Linked DNA regions of Blastochloris viridis. The protein of the gene in region 2 interacts with the protein of the main gene of each other region in a pairwise test. Links are inferred from orthologs where the notes say so. Each region holds a gene or a part of one and is shown on either strand. Other genes may lie near its edges. The genes, in order: eno and rpe.

What was found.
Region 1: the proteins of rpe (region 2) and eno interact in binary tests that used the Escherichia coli proteins (3 or more experiments, as listed by UniProt). The link is inferred for Blastochloris viridis from one-to-one orthologs.

Annotation. Positions count from the first base shown.
Region 1 is NZ_CP012946.1:2,116,485-2,125,012, forward strand. The notes cover bases 5,556-8,495. They hold eno (phosphopyruvate hydratase), read right to left. Parts: upstream 7,698-8,495; coding sequence 6,414-7,697; downstream 5,556-6,413. Other genes in these bases: pdhA (pyruvate dehydrogenase (acetyl-transferring) E1 component subunit alpha), read right to left, coding at 5,556-5,701; BVIR_RS09365 (FtsB family cell division protein), read right to left, coding at 5,789-6,142; queF (preQ(1) synthase), read left to right, coding at 7,875-8,327; BVIR_RS09380 (thiamine phosphate synthase), read right to left, coding at 8,436-8,495. Outside these bases: lipA (lipoyl synthase), read right to left, coding at 1-8; lpdA (dihydrolipoyl dehydrogenase), read right to left, coding at 160-1,593; BVIR_RS09350 (pyruvate dehydrogenase complex dihydrolipoamide acetyltransferase), read right to left, coding at 1,681-3,039; BVIR_RS09355 (pyruvate dehydrogenase complex E1 component subunit beta), read right to left, coding at 3,048-4,460; more of pdhA, read right to left, coding at 4,616-5,555; more of BVIR_RS09380, read right to left, coding at 8,496-8,528. UniProt on the Escherichia coli protein: Catalyzes the reversible conversion of 2-phosphoglycerate (2-PG) into phosphoenolpyruvate (PEP). It is essential for the degradation of carbohydrates via glycolysis.
Region 2 is NZ_CP012946.1:622,242-638,270, forward strand. What follows is about bases 6,841-9,830. They hold rpe (ribulose-phosphate 3-epimerase), read right to left. Parts: upstream 8,680-9,830; coding sequence 8,002-8,679; downstream 6,841-8,001. Other genes in these bases: puhE (putative photosynthetic complex assembly protein PuhE), read left to right, coding at 6,841-7,535; fba (class II fructose-bisphosphate aldolase), read right to left, coding at 8,676-9,758; tkt (transketolase), read right to left, coding at 9,799-9,830. Also shown: BVIR_RS02805 (magnesium chelatase subunit H), read left to right, coding at 1-1,033; bchL (ferredoxin:protochlorophyllide reductase (ATP-dependent) iron-sulfur ATP-binding protein), read left to right, coding at 1,055-1,957; bchM (magnesium protoporphyrin IX methyltransferase), read left to right, coding at 1,957-2,658; BVIR_RS02820 (BCD family MFS transporter), read left to right, coding at 2,655-4,094; puhA (photosynthetic reaction center subunit H), read left to right, coding at 4,121-4,897; photosynthetic complex putative assembly protein PuhB, read left to right, coding at 4,894-5,643; photosynthetic complex assembly protein PuhC, read left to right, coding at 5,661-6,146; more of puhE, read left to right, coding at 6,360-6,840; more of tkt, read right to left, coding at 9,831-11,817; BVIR_RS02860 (phosphoribulokinase), read right to left, coding at 11,829-12,704; BVIR_RS02865 (class 1 fructose-bisphosphatase), read right to left, coding at 12,850-13,908; CbbX protein, read right to left, coding at 13,989-14,885; BVIR_RS02875 (ribulose bisphosphate carboxylase small subunit), read right to left, coding at 14,952-15,341; BVIR_RS02880 (form I ribulose bisphosphate carboxylase large subunit), read right to left, coding at 15,356-16,029. UniProt on the Escherichia coli protein: Catalyzes the reversible epimerization of D-ribulose 5-phosphate to D-xylulose 5-phosphate.

The DNA.
Region 1 (8,528 bases), 1.5 Mb from region 2 along the record:
ACGACCATCAGGATACTCCCGCCGGGCGGCGCCGGCCTTTCAGCGCGCTCCGCACGCTCAAGGTCCGACTGTCATAAGTTCGCGCCACCGCCGCGGCAAGGACACGCGACCACGTACCGCTCCGCCGTTCGATCAGCCGAGGCCGCGACTCGGTTCATGTCAAATGTTCAGCGCCCGGCCGTAGGCATCCAGCACCGATTCCTTCATGGTTTCGGACAGCGTCGGGTGCGGGAAGATGGTGTGCATCAGCTCCTCTTCCGTCGTCTCCAGATTCATCGCCACCACGAAGCCCGAGATCAGCTCGGTGACCTCGGCGCCGACCATGTGGGCGCCGAGAAGCCGCCCGGTTTTGGCATCGAAGATGGTCTTGACCAAACCCTGGTCCTCGCCCAGCGCCACCGCCTTGCCGTTGCCGACGAAGGGAAAGCGCCCGACCCGCACCTCGAAGCCCTGCTCCTTGGCCTTGGCCTCGCTGAGCCCGACCGAGGCGATCTGCGGGTGGCAATAGGTGCAGCCGGGAACCATGCGTCGGTCCAGCGGGTGGGGATAGCCGCCGGCAATGGCCTCGACGCAGATGACACCCTCGTGCTCGGCCTTGTGGGCGAGCATCGGCGGGCCGGCGACGTCGCCGATGGCATAGAGGCCGGGGACATTGGTGCGGCACATGTCGTCGGTGACGATGGTGCCGCGTGCGGTCTTCACCCCCAGCGCCTCCAGGCCGAGGTTCTCGATATTGCCGACCACGCCGACCGCCGCGATCACCCGCTCGAAGGTCGCGGTGCGCGGCGCGGTGCCATCGTCGATGTGGGCGGTGACGCTGTCCTCGGCTTTTTCGAGCTTCGTCACCTTGGCGCCGGAGATGACGGTGATGCCGGCCTTCTCGAACGCCTTTCGCGCGAAGGCGGCGATCTCGGCGTCCTCGAACGGCAGGATCTGCGGCAGCACCTCGACCACGGTCACCTCGGCGCCGAATGCCCAGAAGAACGAGGCGAACTCGATGCCGATGGCGCCGGAGCCGATCACCAGCAGCGATTTCGGCACGCTGGCAGCCTTCAGCGCCTCGAAATAGCTCCACACCAGCTTGCCGTCGGGCTCAAGGCCCGCCAAAGCGCGCGGCCGAGCCCCGGTGGCGATGATGATATGCTTCGCCGTGTAGGTGCCATGGCCGAGCACGCCCTTGGGCGGCGGGGTCTGCGGCTCGACGGCGGGCTTCGACGGCGCGGCGACCTCAATCTCGCCGGGTGCGGTGAGCCTGGCCTCGCCCCAGATCACATCGACCTTGTTCTTCTTCATCAAGAAGCCGACGCCGGCGTTCATGCGGCTCGCCACCGCACGCGAGCGCTTGACCACCGCCGGAAAGTCGAATGTCGCGCGCTCGGCGGAAAGGCCGAACTCCCTGGCGTGCTGGATGTTTCGCAGCACTTCGGCCGAGCGCAGCAGCGCCTTGGTCGGGATGCAGCCCCAGTTCGAGCAGATGCCGCCCAAGTGCTCGCGCTCGACGATCGCGGTCTTGAGGCCCAGTTGTGCCGAGCGGATGGCGGTGACGTAGCCGCCGGGGCCGGCGCCGATGATCAGGACGTCATAGGGGGGCATGGGGGCTCCGGGTTCGCGGCCGGGTCAGCGCTCGGCTTCCAAAGCGGCGGCTTTGCGTTCCAGTTGGTCCAGGGGCCGCGGTTGCTCCTAGACCAGCATCGTCACCGGCGCCTCGATGTAGCGCTTGAAGGCGTCGAGCAGCTTGGCGCCGATCACGCCGTCGACAGCGCGGTGGTCGGTCGACAGCGTGGCGCTCATCATGGTGGCGACCGCGAGCTGGCCGTTCCGCACCACCGGGCGCGGCTCGCCGGCGCCGACCGCCAGAATGGTGGCGTGGGGCGGGTTGATCACCGCAGCGAATGCCTTGATCCCGAACATGCCGAGGTTCGACACCGCGGTCGAGCCGCCAGTGTACTCCTCCGGCAACAAATGCCTTGCTTTGGCTTTTGCTGCCAAATCTTTCATTTCGTTCGAAATAGCCGATAGCGACTTTCGCCCGGCATCGCGCACCACCGGGGTGATCAGCCCGCCGGGGATCGCGACCGCGACGCCGACGTCCGCCTGCTTGTGGCGCAGCATCGCGGCTTCCGTCCAGGTCACGTTGGCGTCCGGCACCCGCAGCAGCGCCATCGCCAAGGCCTTGATGATGAAATCGTTGACCGACAGCTTGAAGGCCGGTGTGCCGTCCTGGCCCTTCGGGGCGTTGGCGTTGATGGTCTCGCGCAAGCTGAGCAGGGCGTCGAGTTCGACATCCCGGGTCAGGTAGAAATGCGGGATGGTGGTCTTGGCCTCGGTGAGGCGCCGCGCGATCACCTTGCGGAGATTGTCGTGCGGCACCTGTTCGAACGAGTCCGGCGCGAACAGCTTCCGGATCGCCGCGTCGGACGGCCCGGCCGGCGGCGCCTGAACCGGGGCTGCCGGAGCCGGGGCCGCCGCCGGTTGCGAGGCCGGGCCGGCGGCCCGCGCCGCCTCGACATCGCGCATCACGATGCGGCCGTGCGGTCCTGACCCGGCGACCGTGCCGATATCGAGGCCGGCCTCGCGCGCCAGCCGGCGCGCCAACGGCGAAGCAAACACCCGGCCGTTGGGCTTGGCGGTGCCAGCCTCCGGGGCGGCCTTGGCCGTCTTTGCCGGCGGGACCGCTGCGTCTGGCGCGTCCGGCTGGGGCGCGGCTGCGGCGGGCTGGCCCGCACCATCGCCGGCGGGAGCGGCCGAATTTGGCGCGGCCTTGGGCTCGGCCGACGCCGCCGCTGCGACATCCTCGCCCTCCCCGGCCAGAATGGCGATCAACTGGTTGACCGGCACGTCGGTGGTGCCGGCCGGCACCACGATCTTGGCGAGCACGCCGTCGTCGACCGCCTCGACCTCCATGGTGGCCTTGTCGGTCTCGATCTCGGCGAGAACGTCGCCGGTCTTGACGGCATCGCCCTCATTCTTCAGCCACTTGGCGAGGTTGCCCTTCTCCATCGTGGGGGACAGCGCGGGCATCAGGATGTCGATGGGCATGGTGCTCTCTACCTGTAGGTCACCGCCCGCACGGCGTCGATGACGTCCTGCACCGTGGGCAGCGCGAGCTTTTCCAGGTTGGCGGCGTAGGGCATCGGCACGTCCTTGCCCGAGACGCGCTTCACCGGGGCGTCGAGATCGTCGAACGCAATCTCCATGATGCGCATGCCGACCTCGGCGGCGACGCCGCATTGCGGCCAGCCCTCCTCCACCACCACGCAGCGGTTGGTCTTCTTGACCGAGGCCACCACGGTCTCGATGTCCATCGGCCGCAGCGTGCGCAGATCCACCACCTCGGCATAAATCTGGTTCTTGGCCAGTTCTTCGGCGGCCTTCAGCGCATAGGTCATGCCGATGCCCCAGGACACCAAGGTGCAGTCGGTGCCCGCGCGCGCCACCTTGGCCTTGCCGATCGGCAGCACGAAGTCGGCGAGTTTCGGCACCGGGAACGAGTGGCCGTAGAGAATCTCGTTCTCCAGAAACACCACCGGATTGGGGTCGCGGATCGCCGCCTTCAGCAGGCCCTTGGCGTCGGCGGCCGAGAACGGCTGGATCACCTTGAGGCCGGGAATGTGGGCGTACCACGAGCCGTAGTCCTGGCTGTGCTGGGCGGCAACACGGGCGGCGGCACCGTTGGGACCGCGAAACACGATGGACGACGTCACCTGCCCGCCCGACATATAAAGCGTCTTGGCCGCCGAGTTGATGATCTGGTCGATCGCCTGCATGGCGAAGTTGAAGGTCATGAACTCGACGATCGGCTTCAGGCCCGCCATCGCCGCGCCGACGCCAAGGCCGGCGAAGCCGTGCTCGGTGATCGGGGTATCGACCACCCGCCGGGCGCCGAACTCCTGCAGCAGGCCCTGGGTGACCTTGTAGGCGCCCTGATATTCGGCGACCTCCTCGCCGATGATGAACACGTCGGGATCGTGGCGCATTTCCTCGGCCATGGCGTCGCGCAGCGCCTCCCGCACCGTCATCGTCACCATCTCGGTGCCGGCCGGGATTTCGCCGGAGGCGTTGTCACCTTCAGCCCGCGTCACCTCGACCACCGGCGGCGATGGCTTGGCTTCGGCCGGTACCGGCGCCGCGCCCCGCGCCTCGGCCGGTGCGGCCGACTGCCCCGCCTTCATCTGCGCCGAGGGCGAGGCCGCGGCCTCCAGCGCCGAAGCGTCCTCGCCATCAGTGAGCAGCAGCGCGATCGGCGTGTTCACGGCGACGTCCTGCGTCCCCTCCGCAACCAGCAGCTTGCCGAGCACGCCCTCGTCGACCGCCTCGACCTCCATGGTCGCCTTGTCGGTCTCGATCTCGGCGATGACGTCGCCGGATTTGACGCGGTCACCTTCCTTCTTGACCCATTTGGCGAGGTTGCCCTTCTCCATGGTCGGCGAGAGCGCGGGCATCAGGATAGTGGTGGGCATGACGAAACACCCGTGCGATGGAGATGAAAGCTAGAGCATTTTCCGCAACAGCAGGAACCGATTCTGCGAAAGGAAATGCGACAAACGAAACACTTGGAGCACCCCTCCGCGTCGGTCGGGCCGGTCGCGCTCCGACCCGCCTGACGCGCGAACGCTCACCGCAGCACATCGGTGTACAGTTCAGACGGATCGGGCGCCGGATCGTGGGTGGCGAATTCGGCTGCCTCGTTGACGATGGCGCGCACCTCGGCGTCGATCTTCTTGACGCCGTCTTCGCTTGCCCAGCCATTGTCGATCAGGCGGGCGCGCACCTGCTCGACGGCGTCGCGCTCATCCCGCATCTTCTGCACCTCGTCCTTGGCGCGGTATTTGGCCGGGTCGGACATCGAGTGGCCGCGATAGCGGTAGGTCAGCATTTCCAGGATGAACGGACCCTGGCCGGAGCGGGCGTGCTCGACCGCGCGCAGGCCGGCGGCCCGCACCGCCCGCACGTCCATGCCGTCGACCTGCTCGCCGGGGATGTCGAACGAGATGCCGCGCCGGGAGAAGTTGGTCTGGGCCGAGGCGCGGTTCACCGAGGTGCCCATGGCGTATTTGTTGTTCTCGACGATGTAGACCACCGGCAGTTTCCACAACGCCGCCATGTTGAAGCTCTCGTAGACTTGGCCCTGGTTGGCGGCGCCGTCGCCGAAATAGGTCAGGCTGACCCGTCCGTTGTCGCGGTAGCGGCTGGCGAAGGCGAGGCCGGTGCCGAGCGAGACCTGGGCGCCGACGATGCCGTGGCCGCCATAGAAGCCCTTCTCGATCGAGAACATATGCATCGAGCCGCCCTTGCCCTTGGAATAGCCGCCGCGGCGTCCGGTCAGCTCGGCCATCACCCCGCGGGCGTCCATGCCGGCGGCCAGCATGTGGCCGTGGTCGCGATAGCCGGTGATGACCTGGTCGCCGGGCTTCAGGCACATCTGCATACCGACCACCACCGCCTCCTGGCCGATATAGAGGTGGCAGAACCCGCCGATCAGGCCCATGCCGTACATCTGGCCGGCCTTCTCCTCGAAGCGGCGGATCAGCAGCATTTCGCGGTAGGCGGCAAAATCCTCCTCGCGGCTGAACTCGGCCGGCGCGGCGGCCGCGGCGGCCCCGGTTCCGTCAGCCGAATCGGAAATTGGCGCGGCGGCCGGCTTGGCTGCCTTGTCGCGGGCGGGCGTGGCTCCTGCGGCGCTCTGTTTGGCGACAGCCATGCGGTTCTCCCGGGAATGTACCATCGGAAGTTATAGTTCGTTTTGCGACGGAACCAATCCTTGAACGGCGGTCTGCCCACGCGGGATTCAGCGGACGGCGGCGTTGCGCTCGGCTACGCCGGTCGCGGACGGCCGCTTGACCAGCACCAGATCGTTCGGGTGCGCCCAGTTGAGCAGATCGCGGGCGCGCTCGTCCAGCATGTCGGGGTCGAGGCTCTGCGGCCGCAGCAGCGCGACCTTCTTCTCCATCGCCAGACGTTCCGCCCGCACCGCGTCGAGTTCCTCGTGCAGCCGGGCCATCTCGATCTCGAAGCCGCGCTTGGCCTGCAGGCCGTGATCGCCGTTCCAGCCGTGGAAGGCGAAATAGGCGATACCCGCCGCCGTCACGCTATACAGCAGCAGGATGGACAGGATGCGGCGAAGCAGGGGGCGGACGACCATGGCTCAACTTCGCAGGCCGCGGTTGACCCCCCGTTAACAAATCCGGACACGAACCCCGGCTCGCGCTTCGCCCGACCGGGATCAAAGATCGTCGTCCCGGGCAAGCCGCGAAGCAGCACGACCCGGGAGAGAGCTGTCATCCCGGACAGGCGGCGAAGCCGCGCGATCCGGGATCTACGGCAGGAAGAGGTGCCTTGTTCTGCTGACGATCCCGGGTCTCGGCTTCGCCGCGCCCGGGATGACGCGCTTGGATCAGCAGCGCTCGCCGTTCTCAGGCCAGCCCCTTGAACGCCGCGTACCCGGCGTAGCGGGCCTGGGCGCCCAGTTCCTCTTCGATGCGGATCAGCTGGTTGTACTTGGCCAGCCGGTCGGAGCGCGCCAGCGAGCCGGTCTTGATCTGCCCGCAATTGGTCGCGACTGCGAGGTCGGCGATGGTGGAGTCCTCGGTCTCGCCGGAACGATGGCTCATCACCGCGGTGTAGCCGGCCTTGTGCGCCATTTCGACGGCGGCCAGCGTCTCGGTCAGCGAGCCGATCTGGTTGACCTTGATCAGGATCGAGTTGGCGAGGCCGCCCTCGATCCCATCGGCGAGGCGGTCGACGTTGGTGACGAACAAGTCGTCGCCCACCAGCTGGACCTTGGAGCCGATGAGATCGGTGAGGATCCGCCAGCCCTCGAAATCGTCCTCGGCCATGCCGTCCTCGATCGTGATGATCGGGTAGCCGGCAAGCAGCTTGGCGAGGTATTCCGCCTGCTGCTGGCGCGAGCGCTTGGTGCCCTCGCCGTCATAGACGTAGGCGCCATCCTTGAAGAACTCGGTCGCGGCGCAGTCGAGGCCGATCGCCACCTCGTCGCCGACCTTGAAGCCGGCCTTCTCGATCGAGGCGACGATGAAGTCGAGCGCGGCCTCGGCCGACGGCAGGTTGGGGGCAAAGCCGCCCTCGTCGCCGACATTGGTGTTGTGGCCGGCGCTTTTCAGCGCCGCCTTCAGGGTGTGGAAGACCTCGGAGCCCACCCGCACCGCATCCGCGATGGTGGATGCGCCGACCGGCAGGATCATGAATTCCTGAAAGTCGATCGGGTTGTCGGCGTGCACACCGCCATTGATGATGTTCATCATCGGCACCGGCAGCAGGCGCGCCGAGGTGCCGCCGACATAGCGGTAGAGCGGCAGGCCGCTGGCGGCAGCGGCGGCCTTCGCGGTCGCCAGCGACACGCCGAGGATGGCGTTGGCGCCGAGGCGCGCCTTGTTGGGCGTGCCGTCGAGCGCGATCATGATCTCGTCGACCTTGACCTGATCCTCGGCGTCGAGGCCGCCGAGCGCGTCGTAAATCTCGCCGTTGACCGCTTCGACCGCCTGCAGCACGCCCTTGCCGAGGTAGCGGCTGTTGTCGCCGTCGCGCAGTTCGACCGCCTCGTGTGCGCCGGTCGAGGCGCCCGACGGGACGGCGGCGCGGCCGAGCGAGCCATCTTCCAGCCGCACATCGACCTCCACGGTCGGATTGCCTCGGCTGTCGAGAATTTCGCGGGCGATAATGTCGACGATCGCGGTCATGGCGCGCCTGCCTAGTTGAATGGTTCGATAATCGGAAACACGAAGGCGTATGTGGGCTCATACAGGATCGCAAACGCCGAGGAAACCCGTACGCCCTTGGCATCCCACGCATTCAGCGTGCCGGACGTCCCCAAAACCCTGCTTTCGTGGAGCAGAACTGTCGGATAGGACGGGTTCATGACAACAGAAACACATCTTCAGCTCGGCCGTCATGTCGCCCTGCCCGCCTCGCCCGACCAGGCGCTGCTGGAGCGCGTGCCGAACCCCCACGCCGATACCAACTACGTCGCCCGCTTCACCTGCCCGGAATTCACCTCGCTGTGCCCGGTGACCGGCCAGCCCGACTTTGCGCTCCTGGTGATCGACTATGTTCCCGGCGACTGGCTGGTGGAGTCGAAATCGCTGAAACTCTACCTCGCCTCGTTCCGCAACCACGGCGCCTTCCACGAGGACTGCACCATCGCGGTTGGCAAGAAGCTGGCGAGCCTGCTGGAGCCGCGCTGGCTGCGGATCGGCGGCTACTGGTTTCCGCGCGGGGGCATGCCGATCGACATCTTCTGGCAGACCGCCGCGCCGCCGCAGGGCCTGTTCATCCCCGACCAGGGCGTGCCGCCATATCGCGGGCGGTGAGGTTCGCGTCAGATGTCTTCGGACGGCCCCGGGGCGCGGGCCTGCGGCCCTTGCCCCGACAGGCTGGATTGCAGGATTCTGCATCGGGCAGAATAGAGGGCGCGAAGGTCACCCGGGCCGGCCCGAAGAGACGCCGGCGGGACGCTTCATGGATGCGAACAGTTCCCGCACGTCCGCGCCAGGGTCGGAGGCCCGCATCAC
Region 2 (16,029 bases):
CGAGGGCGGTCCGATCGCCCAGGCCCTGGCGCTGATCGGCGCCACGCCGCGCTACGACAATTACGGCCGCTTGTGCGGGGCGAACCTCATTCCGCTCGCCGACCTTGGCCGGCCGCGCGTCGACGTGGTGATGACGCTGTCGGGCATCTTCCGCGACCTGTTGCCGTTGCAGATCAAGCTGCTCGCCGAAGCGGCCTTCCTCGCCGCGACCGCCGACGAGCCGGAGGAGCTGAACTTCGTCCGCAAGCACGTGCTGGCCTATCAGCGGGCCAACAATTGCGACATCGAGACCGCGGCGCTCCGGGTGTTCTCGAACGCCGACGGCGCCTACGGCTCGAACGTCAATCAGCTGATCGGCAACAGCCGGTGGGAGGACGAGGACGAGTTGGCGGAGACCTATACCCGCCGCAAGTGCTATGCCTATGGCCGCGCCGGTAGCGCGGTGCGGCAGCCCGAGCTCTTGACCAGCGTGCTGTCGAACGTGCAGCTCGCCTACCAGAACCTGGAGTCGGTCGAGCTCGGCGTCACCACCATCGACCACTACTTCGACACGCTCGGCGGCATCAGCCGCGCGGTGAAGCGCGCCAAAGGCGGCAACGACCTGCCGGTCTATATCGGCGACCAGACCCGCGGCGACGGCTCGGTGCGCACGCTCGGCGAACAGGTGGCGCTGGAAACCCGTACCCGGATGCTGAATCCGAAATGGTATGAGGGTATGTTGAAACACGGATATGAGGGCGTGCGTCAGATCGAAGAGCACGTCACCAACACCATGGGCTGGTCGGCGACGACCGGGCAGGTGGCGCCGTGGGTCTATCAACAACTCACGCAGACCTATATGCTGGACGATGAAATGCGTCAGCGCATGGCGGCCCTCAATCCGACCGCCTCCGCCAAGGTTGCCAATCGCCTGCTTGAAGCGCACGCACGCAACTACTGGAATCCGGACCCTGAGACGCTGGAGGCGTTGCGGCGGGCCGGAGAGGAGCTCGAGGATCGACTTGAAGGCGTCGGCGTGGATGTCGCTGCGTAATTGCGGCATCTCAGGGAGACTATGGTGAAGCCCGTTACCCTAATCGATAGTGGATCCCGGCGGCCGGACGGCGAGGGCAGCGTGCAGGTTCATATGGACCAGCGCCTGAGCCTTGGCACGGCGAAGATTTTCTCGATCTATGGCAAGGGCGGTATCGGGAAGTCGACCACGTCGTCCAACCTGTCCGTCGCGTTCTCCAAGCTCGGCAAGCGGGTGCTGCAGATCGGCTGCGATCCCAAGCACGATTCGACCTTCACGCTCACCAAGCGGCTGGTGCCGACGGTGATCGACATCCTCGAAAGTGTGGATTTCCACCCCGAGGAACTGCGTCCGGAAGACTACGTCTTCGAGGGCTATAACGGCGTGATGTGCGTGGAGGCCGGCGGCCCGCCCGCCGGCACCGGCTGCGGCGGCTATGTCGTCGGCCAGACCGTCAAGCTCCTGAAGGAGCATCATCTGCTCGAGGACACCGACGTGGTGTTGTTCGACGTGCTGGGCGATGTGGTGTGCGGCGGCTTCGCCACGCCGTTGCAGCACTCCGAGCGCGCGCTGATCGTCGCGGCCAACGATTTCGACTCGATTTTCGCGATGAACCGCATCGTCGCCGCGATCCAGGCGAAGTCGAAGAACTATCCGGTCCGGCTCGGCGGCGTGATCGCCAACCGGTCGGTCGATATCGACCAGATCGAAAAGTTCAACGCAGCTGTGGGTCTCAAGACCCGTGCGCGCATTCCCGCCCTCGACGTCATCCGCCAGAGCCGGTTAAAGAAGGCGACTCTGTTCGAAATGGAGTCGACGCCGGAGGTGGTGGCCGTGCAGAACGAATACCTGCAACTCGCGGAGACGCTTTATGCCGGCGTCGACCCTCTGGTCGTGAAGCCGCTGAGGGATCGCGAGATTTTCGATCTTCTGGGGTTTGATTGATGGGAACCGCGTCGTACCAGGAGCGCCGAGGCGAGCTTGAGACCTACTTCGACCGCACCGCGGTCGAGGCGTGGTCCAAGCTGACGTCCGACGCGCCGGTCAGCGGCGTCCGCGCGACCGTACGTGCCGGGCGCGATCGCATGCGCGCCACGCTGCTGTCCTGGTTGCCGGCGGACCTCGCCGGCCGGCGGCTGCTGGACGCCGGCTGTGGCACCGGCGCGCTGTCGGTCGAAGCGGCGCGGCGCGGCGCCGATGTGGTGGCGATCGACCTGTCGCCGACCCTGGTCGGCCTCGCCGCCGAGCGGCTGCCGAAAGACCTCGGCGCCGGCTCGATCGATTTCCGCGTCGGCGACATGCTCGACCCCGACCTCGGCCGTTTCGACCATGTCGTGGCGATGGATTCACTGATCCATTACGAGGCGGCGGACATTATCCGGGTTCTGGCCGGCATCGCCCCGCGCACCTCGAGCTCGATCCTGTTCACCTTTGCACCTCGCACCCCGCTTCTGACCCTGATGCACCTGATCGGCCGCCTGTTCCCGCGTGGCGACCGCGCGCCGGCAATCGTGCCGGTGACCGCGGCCGAACTCGCGCGGCTGGTCGCGGCCGAGCCGGTGCTGGCCGGATGGCGGCCCGGGCGCTTGCAGCGCGTCACCAGTGGCTTCTACATTTCCGAGGCCATGGAGCTCGTCCGCTCATGAGTAACGAGACCCCGCCGAACCCGGAACTGCCGGCCGTCCAGTTCTGGAGCAAGTTCACCTCCCAGCTGATGCCGTTCGCGGACGCGGCCTCGGTGGATCTGCCGTTCGGCCGGCTGCTTCGGCTGTCGCTGTTCCAGTTCACCGTCGGCATGGCGACCGCCATGTTGGTGGGAACGCTGAACCGGGTGATGATCGTCGAGCTGGGCATGGGCGCCTGGCTGGTGGCGGCGATGATCGCGATCCCGCTGCTGGTCGCGCCGTTCCGCGCCATCATCGGCTTCAAGTCGGACCATTACCGGTCGTCGCTGGGCTGGAAGCGGGTGCCGTTCATCTGGTTCGGCACCATGCTTCAGTTCGGCGGCTTTGCCTTCATGCCGTGGGCGCTGATGATCATGTCGGGCGACGCGGTGGGGCCGGTGTGGGTCGGCCACGTTGGCGGAGCACTGTCATTTCTGGCAGTCGGTGCTGGCATGCAGACGGTGCAGACCGCAGGTCTTGCGCTCGCCACTGACCGTGCGTCGGAACAATCGCGGCCCCGCGTGGTGGCGATGATGTACGTCATGCTGCTGGTTGGCATGCTGGTCGGCGCGTTCGGATATGGCCTGCTGCTGCAGGACTTCAGCGTGCTGCGGCTGATCCAGGTGATCCAGGGCCTCGCCGTGGTGTCGCTGGTGCTGAACCTGATTGCGTTGTGGGGCCAGGAGCCGCGCAACTCCAAGCGCGTCGCCATCGTCGAGCCGCCGTTCGGCGAGGTGTGGCGTGGCTTCGTCAAACAGACACACGCTGCTCGCTTCCTGGTCGCCCTTGGCCTGGGAACGGCGGCGTTCAACATGCAGGATATCGTGCTGGAGCCGTATGGCGGGGAAATCCTCGGCCTGTCGGTTTCGGCGACGACCGCGCTGACCGCGCTGATGGCAGCTGGATCTCTGGTTGCCTTTGGGCTCGCCGCCCGTCTGCTCGGCCGCGGAATGGATCCGTGTCGGCTTGCCAGATTCGGCATGCTGATCGGTGTGGCGGCGTTTATCGTCGTCATTCTCGCCGGCCCGCTGGAGCTACCGCTGCTGTTCCGTATCGGCGTTGCGCTGATCGGTTTCGCCGGCGGTCTGTTCTCAGTGGGCACCTTGACCTTTGCCATGGGTCTCGATGCCGAGCAAAATGGGCTCGCGCTCGGGGCCTGGGGTGCGGTCCAAGCCACTGCCGCTGGTGGGGCAATCGCTCTAGGCGGCGCGCTACGTGACGTGGTATCCGAGTTCGCTTCCCTCGGGCTGCTCGGCCCGGCGATGAACAGCCCGCTCGCCGGTTATGAGTTCGTCTATTCCATCGAACTGCTCCTGCTGTTCGCCGCGCTCGTCGTGATCGGACCGCTGGTAAAATCCCATGGCCAGCACCGTTCTCGTCGGGATTCCTCGTTTGGTCTTGCCGAATTCCCCGGCTAGACAGTTTTCTGCCCACGGAGGTTCTTATGTATCACGGCGCTCTCGCTCAACATTTAGACATCGCACAACTCGTATGGTACGCGCAGTGGCTGGTCATCTGGACGGTTGTCCTGCTGTACCTCCGCCGTGAGGACCGTCGCGAAGGCTACCCGCTGGTCGAGCCGCTTGGTCTCGTCAAGCTGGCGCCGGAAGACGGCCAGGTCTACGAGCTGCCCTATCCCAAGACGTTCGTGCTCCCGCACGGCGGCACCGTCACGGTTCCGCGTCGTCGTCCGGAAACCCGCGAACTGAAGCTCGCGCAGACCGACGGCTTCGAAGGCGCCCCGCTGCAGCCGACCGGCAATCCGCTGGTCGACGCCGTCGGCCCGGCTTCGTATGCCGAGCGTGCGGAAGTGGTCGACGCCACGGTTGACGGCAAGGCCAAGATCGTCCCGCTGCGCGTTGCGACCGACTTCTCGATCGCGGAAGGCGACGTCGATCCGCGTGGCCTGCCGGTGGTTGCCGCTGACGGCGTCGAGGCTGGTACGGTTACCGACCTCTGGGTCGACCGCTCGGAGCACTATTTCCGCTACCTCGAGCTCTCGGTGGCCGGCAGCGCCCGCACCGCGCTGATCCCGCTCGGCTTCTGCGACGTCAAGAAGGACAAGATCGTCGTGACGTCGATCCTGTCCGAGCAGTTCGCCAACGTGCCGCGTCTGCAGAGCCGCGACCAGATCACGCTGCGCGAAGAAGACAAGGTGTCGGCCTACTACGCTGGCGGTCTGCTCTACGCGACGCCGGAGCGTGCGGAATCGTTGCTGTGAGCCACGACGATTTCGAAGGTGAGTATGCTCCTGGCCTGCCGGGTCCACTCCCGGCAGGCGAGGACATGCTCTGGCAGGGGGCGCCGCAGTGGCGGCGCCTCGCTGTACAAGCGTTCCATGTACGGGCGGTCGCAGCGTATTTTGCGCTGCTGATCGTCTGGGCCCTGCTTGCCGGCTATGGTTCGGAGACGACCAAGGCACTTACCCTCACCGTGAGCTGGCTGTTCACGGGCGGTGCGGTTGCGGTCGGCGTCTTCCTGCTCGCCGCTTGGGCCACCACACGGAGCACGGTGATCACCATCACCACCCGTCGGGTCATCATCCAGTGCGGCGTGGTGCTGCAGATGACGTTCAATTTGCCGTTCAAGGCGATCGAACGCGCTGCCCTCCGGCTTTATTCCGACGGCACCGGCGACATTCCGCTGACGCTGAGCCCGAGCAGCACCGTCAACTACGTCGCGATGTGGCCGTACGTGCGGCCGTGGCGTTTCGAGCGCCCCGAGCCGATGCTGCGGTGCATTCCCGATGCCGCGAAGGTTTCTGAAATCCTCGCCAACGCAATGAGTGCCGCCGCCGCCGCGCGCGCCGAGCAGCATGCCAAGGACGAGGCGTGGTTCGGCGGCAACGACGGCGCGGGACACGCGGCGCCGGCCGCAGCCGGTACCGCCGAGGCGGCTGCGCCGAACGAGGCGACCGCGACCGAGATCGAGACGGACCAGCCGAAGTCGGCCTCGGTCAATAAGTAAACCGTTAGGAGTGAGCCGTGGACGGAACGCCCCCCCAGCCTCGGAATCGGCTTTCGCTGCGAACCCTGCTGGGGTTCGCAGCGGCGGTGGCCGTTGTCGCGGTGCTCGTGTTCGGCCCCCACCTGAGGGGTGATATCGGCGTTCCGCCTGATGCGCAGCCGCGCACGGTGGTTGAAACCCGCGATCTGCGGTTTGAGACCAACGACGAGGGCCACATCGCGGTGTTCGACGCGGTGAGCACGGATCGCATCTATCTGCTCGAGGGCGACAAATGGGGCTTTTTGCGCGGCATGGTTCGTGCGTTTGCTCATGAGCGCAAGGTCGCCGGCGACGGTAGTGACAAGCCTTATCGCCTGTCGCTGTTTTCCGATGGTCGCCTGACGCTGACCGATCTTTCAACCGGACGTGACTTCGTCCTCAACGCGTTCGGGCCGACCAACATCGCCCAGTTCACCCGGTTCCTCAAATCCCAGGAAGGCAAGGCGGGAGAGGCGACGCAATGAGCGTTTCGACCTCGGAGGATGGTTCAGCGATACCATCCGGCCTCACGGCCGCCGACTTTTGCGCCGCCGCGTCGGTCACTCGGCGCGGTGTCCATGTCCATGATCGGCGGTCCGCGGGCGCAAGCATCGGCAGTCGCGTGATCGTTCCGATCCTTCCGAACCCGCCGCCTCATCGGGTCCGCCAGGCGCCCGCCCAGTAGAGGGGAGGCGCCCATGGCCGACTACGGCATTGCCGTGCTCTACGCCCTGTTCTTGTGGTGGTTTAGCACGGGCGCGATACTTTTTCTCGACGGTCTGCCGCGGTGGACCTTCAAGTGGAGCATGGCCGGCGCCACCGCGCTGCTGGCCGGGGCATTGCATGGCGTCTGGGCGACGTCCTATGACGTGACGCCGTTCGGGGCCTACGCTGGCTTCTCGTGCGGGCTGATGGTGTGGGCCTGGAACGAGATGGCGTTCCTGATGGGATACGCCACCGGTCCGGTGCGCGCGCCCTGTCCGCCGGCGGTCACCGGATGGGCGCGGTTTTCCCTCGCCACCCGTACGATTCTCCACCACGAGCTGGCGATTCTGGCGTCGGCGGCGCTGGTGGTGGCGGTGACCTGGGGAGCGCCAAACCAGGTCGGGACAGTAACGTTCTTCGTGCTGTGGCTGATGCGGCTCTCGACCAAGTTCAACATCTTCCTCGGCGTTCCCAACCTGTCCGAAGAGTTTCTGCCGACGCACCTGGAATACCTGAAGACCTATTTCGTCCGCCGGCCGATGAACATGCTGTTCCCGTTCACGGTGACGGCGTCGACATTGTTCACGACCTACCTCGTGCATAATGCGGTGACGTCCGCGCCGTTTCCAGCGGCGGCCTATTCGCTGCTGTCGACGCTGTCGGGGCTCGCGGTGATCGAGCACTGGTTCCTGGTGGTGCCGCTGCCGGTCGCCGTGCTGTGGCGGTGGGGGCTGCGAACGCACGAGAACCTGCGCACCGGCCCGCAGGCTTGGCCGACGCTGTGCGAGGCTTGCCCGCTGGTTCGGGAAGCCAGCCAGGACCACGCGCCCGACGGGACGACGCCGCAGCTTCGGGCCTGGAGCATTCCGCTCGATCTCGACTGCGATTCGGTTCGGCTGCGGGAATTGCTCGATGCCATCAGCAATGGCAGCTACGGCGAGATCGAGAGCGTGGACGGCATCGTCAGATCCGGCGGCGGCTGGATCCGATTTGACCTTGAGGGGGTGTCTGCGGTCGAGTTCGACGCGGGCGGCAGGCCACGCCACCACCCGCGCGTGGTCGCGGTCGGGCGCGCGCTCGACGGCACTCGGCTGCAGGAGGCATTCGTCGGCTGCGCCGCGCGTCCGGCGGAGCTTGGCCGGCGGGAGGCCGGAGGGGCCGGACATTGACCGGCGGCGGATCGAGCGAGATTGCGCTGGCGCTGTTTGCGAAAGCGCCGACGCGGCGCCCGGCCGATCAGGCCACGCAACACGTTGATCGTCGGCAAAAGACTCAATTCATCAATGAATTATACCAACGGCCTTTACGTTTGACCTTTGGTCGACGTCGGCTCGCCTCATCCTGAGGAGCGGTCGCAAGACCGCGTCTCGAAGGATAAGGCGACGCTGACGGCGGCCTTCGGCCCATGCTTCGAGACGGCTGCTTCGCAGCCTCCTCAGCATGAGGCCGCGAAAGGTCGCTCCTCAGGGCCACTGGTATTATCGGCGAGGATGTGCCCGATCACCGCGGGTTCATTCGGACACCGTAGAAGCGGTTGCCTGCTTGAAGACGGAGCGTGCCGCGCCGCCGGGGAAACCGCATAAAAACCCCCGGTCGCCGCTGGCGCCGGGGGCATCGACGGTGGCCGGCGCGAACTTAGGCGGCGACCTGAAACGCGGCATCGATCTCGGCCCGCATCGCCTTGATGGTGGCGGCATAGTCGGACGAGCCGAAAATCGCGCTGCCGGCGACAAAGGTATCGGCGCCGGCCTTGGCAACCCGGCCGATGTTCTTCACCGTCACCCCGCCATCGACCTGAAGCCGGATGTCGCGGCCCGACTCCTCGATCAGCCGCCGTGTGGCGGCGATCTTCGGCAGCATGCCTTCGATGAAGGCCTGTCCGCCGAAGCCGGGGTTGACGGTCATCAGCAGAACCAGGTCGAGCTTGGGCAATACCCAGTCGAGCACCGACAACGGCGTGGCCGGGTTGAGCACCAGGCCGGCCTGGCAGCCCTTGGAGCGGATCAACTCGACGGTGCGGTCGACGTGGCGGCTGGCTTCGGGGTGGAAGCTGATGAGATTGGCGCCGGCATTGGCGAACATCTCCACCAGCAGGTCAACCGGCTCGACCATCAGGTGGACGTCGATCGGCGCCGTGGTCACCTTGCGCAGCGAGGCCAGCACCGGCGGTCCGATGGTGAGGTTCGGGACGTAGTGGCCATCCATCACGTCGAAGTGGATCCAGTCGGCGCCGCCGGCGAGGACGGTGTTCACCTCCTCGCCGAGCCGCGCAAAATCGGCCGACAGGATCGACGGCGCGATCACCATGCTCATGCGGCGGCCTTTCCGTCGGTCACCACCTGCTTCAGCTCGCCCTTCTTGTATCGCGCGGCCATCTCGTCGAGCTCGATCGGCTTGATGTTGCCGGCCTGGCCGGCGGCGCCGAACGCCTCAAGCCGGGCGATGACGACCTTCTTGGCGGCATCCTGGGCGACGGCGAGGTACTTGCGCGGGTCGAATTCCGACGGGTTCTTGGCGAACACCCGGCGCACCGCCGCGGTCATGGCAAGGCGGATGTCGGTGTCGATATTGACCTTGCGCACGCCGTACTTGATGCCCTGGACGATCTCCTCGACCGGCACGCCGTAGGTCTCCTTCATGTCGCCGCCGAACTCGCGGATCTCGGCCAGCAGTTCCTGCGGCACCGAGGACGAGCCGTGCATCACGAGGTGCGTATTCGGGATGCGGGCGTGGATCTCCTTGATGCGGTCGATGGCAAGGATGTCGCCGGTCGGCTTGCGGCTGAATTTGTAGGCGCCGTGCGAGGTGCCGATGGCGATGGCGAGGGCATCGACCTGGGTCTCGGCGACGAAGCGGGCGGCCTCCTCGGGGTCGGTCAATAGCTGCTCGCGGGTCATGGTGCCCTCGGCGCCGTGGCCGTCCTCCTTGTCGCCCTTCATGGTCTCCAGCGAGCCGAGCACGCCGAGCTCGCCCTCGACCGAGACGCCGATGGAGTGGGCGATCTCGACCACCTTGCCGGTGACGGCGGCGTTATAGGCGTGGTCGGCCGGGGTCTTGCCGTCGTCCCTCAGCGAGCCGTCCATCATCACCGAGGTGAAGCCGTTGCGGATGGCCGAGACGCACACTGCCGGCGAGGCGCCATGGTCCTGGTGCATCACGATCGGAATCTCAGGATAGGACTCGACGGCGGCGAGAATCAGGTGCCGCAGGAAGTGCTCGCCGGCATATTTGCGGGCGCCGGCAGAGGCCTGAAGGATCACCGGCGCCTGGACGGCTCTCGCACCCTCCATGATGGCGCGGACCTGCTCCATGTTGTTGACGTTGAAGGCCGGCAGGCCATAGCCGTGCTCGGCGGCGTGGTCGAGCAACTGGCGCAGCGATACGAGGGCCATGTTCAAGTCTCCTGAAAAAGGTCAAACCCCTTGGGCGAGGTCAGCGAGCCAATAGGGCTTTGACGGTATCGGCGATCCGCTGCGGCGTGAAGCCGAAATGGGCCAGCAGGTCCTTCTCCGGCGCCGACTCGCCGAAGCGGTCGAGCCCGACGACGTCGCCGCCGAAACCGACCACCGCCCGCCAGCCGCGGGTCACCCCGGCTTCGACTGCGACGTGCGGGATCGCGCGGTCGATCACCGTGGCCTGCTCGGCGGTGCCGAGCCGCTCGAATGCCTCGCGGCAGGGCATCGACACCACCCGCACCGCAATGTTGTCGGCGGCGAGCAGGTCGCGGGCGGCGGTGGCGAGCGCCACCTCCGAGCCGGTGGCGACCAACACCGCCGCCGGCTTGGCCGCGGGCTCCGACAGCACGTAGCCGCCGTTGGCGATTGCAGCTTCCGTCGCCGCCTCGCGCGGCTGGGCCGGCAGGGTCTGGCGCGACAGGACGATGGCGGTCGGGCCGTCCTTGCGAACCAGCGCCGCCCGCCAGGCGAACGCGGTCTCGACCGCATCGGCCGGCCGCCAGACGTCGAGATTGGGGATCAGCCGCAGGCTTTCGACGTGCTCGACCGGCTGGTGGGTGGGGCCGTCCTCGCCAAGCGCGATCGAATCGTGGGTGAAGACGTAGACCACCCGCTGCCCCATCAGCGCGCTCATGCGGATGGCGTTGCGGGCGTAGTCGGAGAACACCAGGAAGGTGGCGACGAAGGGGATGAAGCCGCCGTGCAGCGCGATGCCGTTGGCAATCGCGCTCATGCCGAACTCACGCACGCCGAACAGGATGGTGTTGCCGGCCGCGTCGCGGGTGATCGGAGTTGAGCCCTTGAAATTGGTGAGGTTGGAGTGGGTGAGGTCGGCCGAGCCGCCGAGCAACTCGGGCAGGTCCGGCGCGTACGCCGACAGCGCCACCTGGCCGGCCTTGCGGCTGGCGACGTTGCCGGCGGCCTTGGCCTCGGCCAATGCGTGCGCGGTCGCGGCCGGAAAGGTTGCCGGCAAATCGCCGTTGATGCGGCGCTCGAACTCGGCGGCGAGCTCGGGGAAGGCCGCGCGGTAGGCTTCGAAGCGCTGGGTCCAGTCGGCGTGCAAGCCGGCGCCGCGGGCGCGCTGGTTCCATTGGGCGTAAACGTCGTCTGGCACCACGAACGGCGGGTGGCTCCAGCCGAATGCCGCCTTGGCCTTGGCCGCTTCATCCGGGCCGAGCGGGGCGCCATGCGAGTTCTCGGTGCCCTGTTTGGTGGGGGCGCCGCGGCCGATCACTGTTTTGCAGCAGATCAGGCTGGGCTTGCCGACGCCGAGTGCAACGGTGATGGCGGCATCGATGGCGGCGGGGTCGTGGCCGTCGACATCGCGCACCACGTGCCAGCCATAGGCCTCGAACCGCGCCGGGGTGTCGTCGGCGAACCACTCCTCGACCTTGCCGTCGATCGAGATGCCGTTGTCGTCATAGAGCGCGACCAGCTTGCCGAGCCCCAGGCGTCCGGCGAGCGAGGCGGCCTCGTGGCTGATGCCCTCCATCAGGCAGCCATCGCCGAGGAACACGAAGGTGCGGTGGTCGACGACGGTGTGCCCGGGGCGATTGAACTGGGCGGCCAGCGTTTTCTCCGCAATCGCCATGCCGACGGCATTGGCGAAGCCCTGGCCGAGCGGGCCGGTGGTGGTCTCGACGCCGACGGTGACGCCGACCTCGGGATGGCCCGGCGTCTTGGCGTGCATCTGGCGGAAGCGCTTCAGCTCGCTGAGCGGCAGGTCGTAGCCGGTGAGATGGAGCAGGCCGTAGATCAGCATCGAGGCGTGGCCGTTCGACAGCACGAAGCGGTCGCGGTCGGGCCAAGTCGGGTCGGCGGGGTCGTGGCGGAGGTGCTGGCGCCACAGCACGGCAGCGATCTCGGCCATGCCCATCGGCGCGCCGGGGTGGCCGGATTTGGCGGCCTCGACCGCATCGATGGCGAGCGCGCGCAGCGCCGCGGTCACCGGCCAGGTCAGGCTGGTGGCGGAGGTGATCTTCTGGACTTGGTTCATGCTGCGCTTCCTCAAAGTGCCCGGCGCTTCATCTCGATCAGCTTCAGGATCATCGGCGTCAGGATCAACTGCATGGCGATATCCAGCTTGCCGCCGGGAATGACAATGGAATTGGCGCGGCTCATCCAGCTGCCGTCGATCATCGACAACAAATAGGGGAAATCGATGCCGCGGGGATTCTTGAACCGGATCACCACGATCGACTCGTCCGCGGTCGGAATCCACCGCGCCACGAAGGGGTTGGAGGTATCGACCGTCGGTGCGCGCTGGAAGTTGATGTCGGTCTCGGTGAACTGCGGGCAGATGTAGTGCACATAGTCTGGCATGCGTCGCAGGATGGTGTCGGTCACCGTCTCGGTGGAATAGCCGCGGGTGGCCTTGTCGCGGTGGAGTTTCTGGATCCATTCCAGATTGATCACCGGCACCACGCCGATCTTGAGGTCGACGTGCTGGGCGACGTTGACCTCCTCGGTCATCACCGCGCCGTGCAGTCCCTCATAGAACAACAGATCGGTTTCGCCGGTGATGTCCTGCCATGGCGTGAAGTTGCCAGGCTCGACGCCGTAGAGTTGCTGCTCTTCGGCGTCGTGGACGTAACGCCGAACCCGGCCGTGGCCGCTGCGGCTATATTCGGCGAACAGCTGCTCCAACTCCTTGAGCAGATTGGTTTCGGGCGAGAAGTGGCTGTAGTTCCTGTTGCCCTTCTTGGCCTCCTCCGCGATGCGCTCGCGCATCTCGAAGCGGTCGTAGCGGTGGAAGGAATCGCCCTCGACGAAGGCGGCGGTGACGCCCTCGCGGCGGAAGATCTGCTCGAAGGTGCGTTTCACCGAAGTGGTGCCGGCGCCGGACGAGCCGGTCACGGCAATGATCGGGTGCTTGCGGGACATGGCTTTCTCGCATCCAAACGAACGGGAGGATCACAAGGGCTGAGGCGTTCCTTGAGCGGCGGGACGCCACAAGCGATTGTTTCGTTGGGCTTTCTTTTGCAAACCGGGTCCCGCTGCCGCGGACGACCCACCCCGGCCCGGTCGGTCAGGATCGGAACAGACCGCGCTTGGCGAACAACGGCGACCGCGCGGCGATCGATTCGGGCGCTGCGACGTATCGGGCGACGCGCTGAACCTTCTCGCTCGAGCCAAATACTAGCGGCACGCGCTGGTGCAGCGAGGTCGGCTTGAGGTCCAAAATGGGCGAACTGCCGTTGGAGGCGGCGCCGCCAGCCTGTTCCATCAGGAACGCGATCGGGTTGCCCTCGTAGATCAGCCGCAGCCGGCCGGAGATGTAGCCTTTGCGGGCGTCGGACGGGTAGAGATAGACGCCGCCGCGGATCAGGATGCGGTGGGCCTCCGCCACCATCGCCGCCAGCCAGCGCATGTTGTAATCGACGTCGCGCGGACCGTCCTGGCCCTTCAGCAGATCGTCGATATAGAGCCGGATCGGCTCATCCCAGTGCCGGTAGTTCGACATGTTGATGGCGAACTCGCGGGCGTCCGGCGGCACCTCCATGCGGTCGAACACCAGCACGTAGCGACGGGTGGCAGGGTCGAGCACGAACATCGCCGTGCCCTGGCCGACGGTCAGCACCAGTGCGGTGTTGGGGCCGTAGATGGCATAGCCGGCGGCAAGTTGGGCGCGACCCGGCTGCAGGAACGCCTCGGATAAAGCGGGATCGACGTTTGCCGGCGCCGGCAAGACCGAGAAGATGGTGCCGATCGAGGTGTTGGTGTCGATGTTGGAGGAGCCGTCGAGCGGGTCGATGGCGACGATCAGCGGCGCACCCTTGGTGAGGGCCTCCGGCACGTCGGCTTCTTCGGAAGCGAGCGCGGCGACCGGGGCGCTGGTGAGATGACGCTGGATCAGGCTGTTGGTGATGACGTCGAGTTCTTTTTGGGCATCGCCGCCGCCCTTGTCGATGCGGGCCGCGGCGAGGTCGCCGGCGAGTGGCCCCTGGGCAACCAGCCCGGAAATCTCCGCGGTCGCCCGCGCCAGCGCGGCGACAGTGTCCGCGACCGCCGTTCGCAACGGGTCGTTCCCCGCCCAGGCGTTGAGATAGTCCTCAAGTAGAGGTTTGGCGTGTGGCGTCTGTGTCATCGGCCGTCCCTAGGTCCCCCCAAGCGTCTTGACCAACTGCGTTGGTCAACGTCTCGGTCAGCGTCTTGGTGTTGTTATTGTCACTTCATTATCCGGCTTGCCAGGATTTCGGCGGCCGAAATCGTCATCAGGTCGTCGCGGCCGACCGGCGTGTCGGTATCGAACAGCCGCACCGCCTGGCGTAGCCGCGCCCGGTCGAAGGCGTTGCGGATCGAGCGTGCATTGGCAAAGTTGGGCTGGGTTCGCCGCCGCGCGATATAGTCGGTCAAAGCGGCCTTGGCGGCATCGTCGAAGCGGTAGCCTTCGGCGGTGGCCATGGTCTCGGCGATCCGCAGCAATTCGGCGTCGGAATAGTCCGGAAAATCGATGTGGTGGGCAATGCGTGAGCGGAAACCCGGATTGGCCGAAAAGAAGGTGTTCATGCGGTCGGCATAGCCGGCGAGGATCACCACCAAGTCATCACGCTGATTCTCCATCACCTGGAGCAGGATTTCGATGGCCTCTTGGCCGTAATCCTTCTCGTTCTCCGGGCGGTAGAGATAATAGGCCTCGTCGATGAACAGCACGCCGCCCATGGCGCGCTTGAGCACTTCCTTGGTCTTGGGGGCGGTGTGGCCGATATACTGGCCGACCAGATCGTCGCGCGTGACGGAGACGAGGTGACCTTTGCGCACGTAGCCGAGGCGGTGGAGAATGCCGGCCATGCGCAACGCGACGGTGGTCTTGCCGGTGCCGGGATTGCCGGTGAACGCCATGTGCAGCGTCGGCGGCGCCGAGGCGAGCCCGAGATTCTCGCGGGCGCGGGCGACCAGCAGGAAGGCGGCAATCTCGCGGATGCGGTCCTTGACCGGCTTCAGCCCCACCAGTTCACGGTCGAGATCAGCCAGCAGCGAGCCGATGTCGGTGTCGCGATACATCGCCTTGAGGTCGACCGCGGGGGCGGTCTCGGACGGCGGCGGGGACGCGGGCACGTTCATCGGGCTCTCCGAGAAGGGGGAAACCCCGGCGCGGGGGTGCCGGGGCTCGCGGGGCAATCTTTGACGTCAGCGCACCGTCACTAGCGTATAGCGCTGGGTGCGGCCTTCGACCTCGGTGCGCTCCAGGCGGAAGGTCGGCTCGACCTTGGGGCGCTGTACGATGAAGGACATCCGCACCGCCTCCCAGCCGCGGCTGGAATCGAAGGCGTTGAGGCGGATGTAGTGGTCGGGGTGGGCGGCGCGGCACGCCGCCAGCTCCTGCATCACCCCCGCAGGATCCTGGAGATCGAACATCGGGTTGCCCCACATCTCCCAATAGGTGTTGCGGGGGTGGGGGTCGTCGGTGAACTCGATCGACACCGCCCACTCCTGGTCGAGGCACCAGGCGACCTGCTTCTTGATCTGGTCGTCGGTGAGGTCGGGCAGGAACGAAAAGGCACCCTGGGTCACGCGCATGTTGTCCTCCCGTCTCAGGCGACGCTGGCGGTCGGCACGAAGTCCGACGTGTCGGTCGAGGTGTAGTCGAAGGTGACCTCGCCCCAGGTGTCGAGCGCGGCCCGCAGCGGCTGGCACCATTTTGCGGCCTCGACCAGGATCTCAGGCCCCTCGGTGCGGATGTCACGGCCCTCGTTGCGGGCCAGCACCATGGTCTCCAGCGCGACGCGGTTGGCGGTGGCGCCGGCCTCGATGCCCATCGGGTGGCCGATGGTGCCGCCGCCGAACTGCAGCACCACGTCGTCGCCGAACAAATCGAGCAGCTGGTGCATCTGGCCGGCATGGATGCCGCCGGAGGCCACCGGCATCACCGGGCGGATGTCGGCCCAGTCCTGCTCGAAGAACAGCCCGCGCTCGAGGTCGACCTCGCTTTTGCGGTCGCGACAGACTTTATAATAGCCCTGCACCATCTTGGGGTCACCTTCCAGCTTGCCGACCGCGGTGCCGGCGTGGAGGTGGTCGACGCCGGCGAGGCGCAGCCACTTGGCGATGACGCGGAACGACACGCCGTGGTTCTTCTGGCGGGTGTAGGTGCCGTGGCCGGCGCGGTGCATGTGGACCAGCATGTCGTTGGCGCGGGCCCATTCGGCGATCGACTGGATCGCGGTCCAGCCGACCACGAGGTCGACCATCACGATCACCGAGCCGA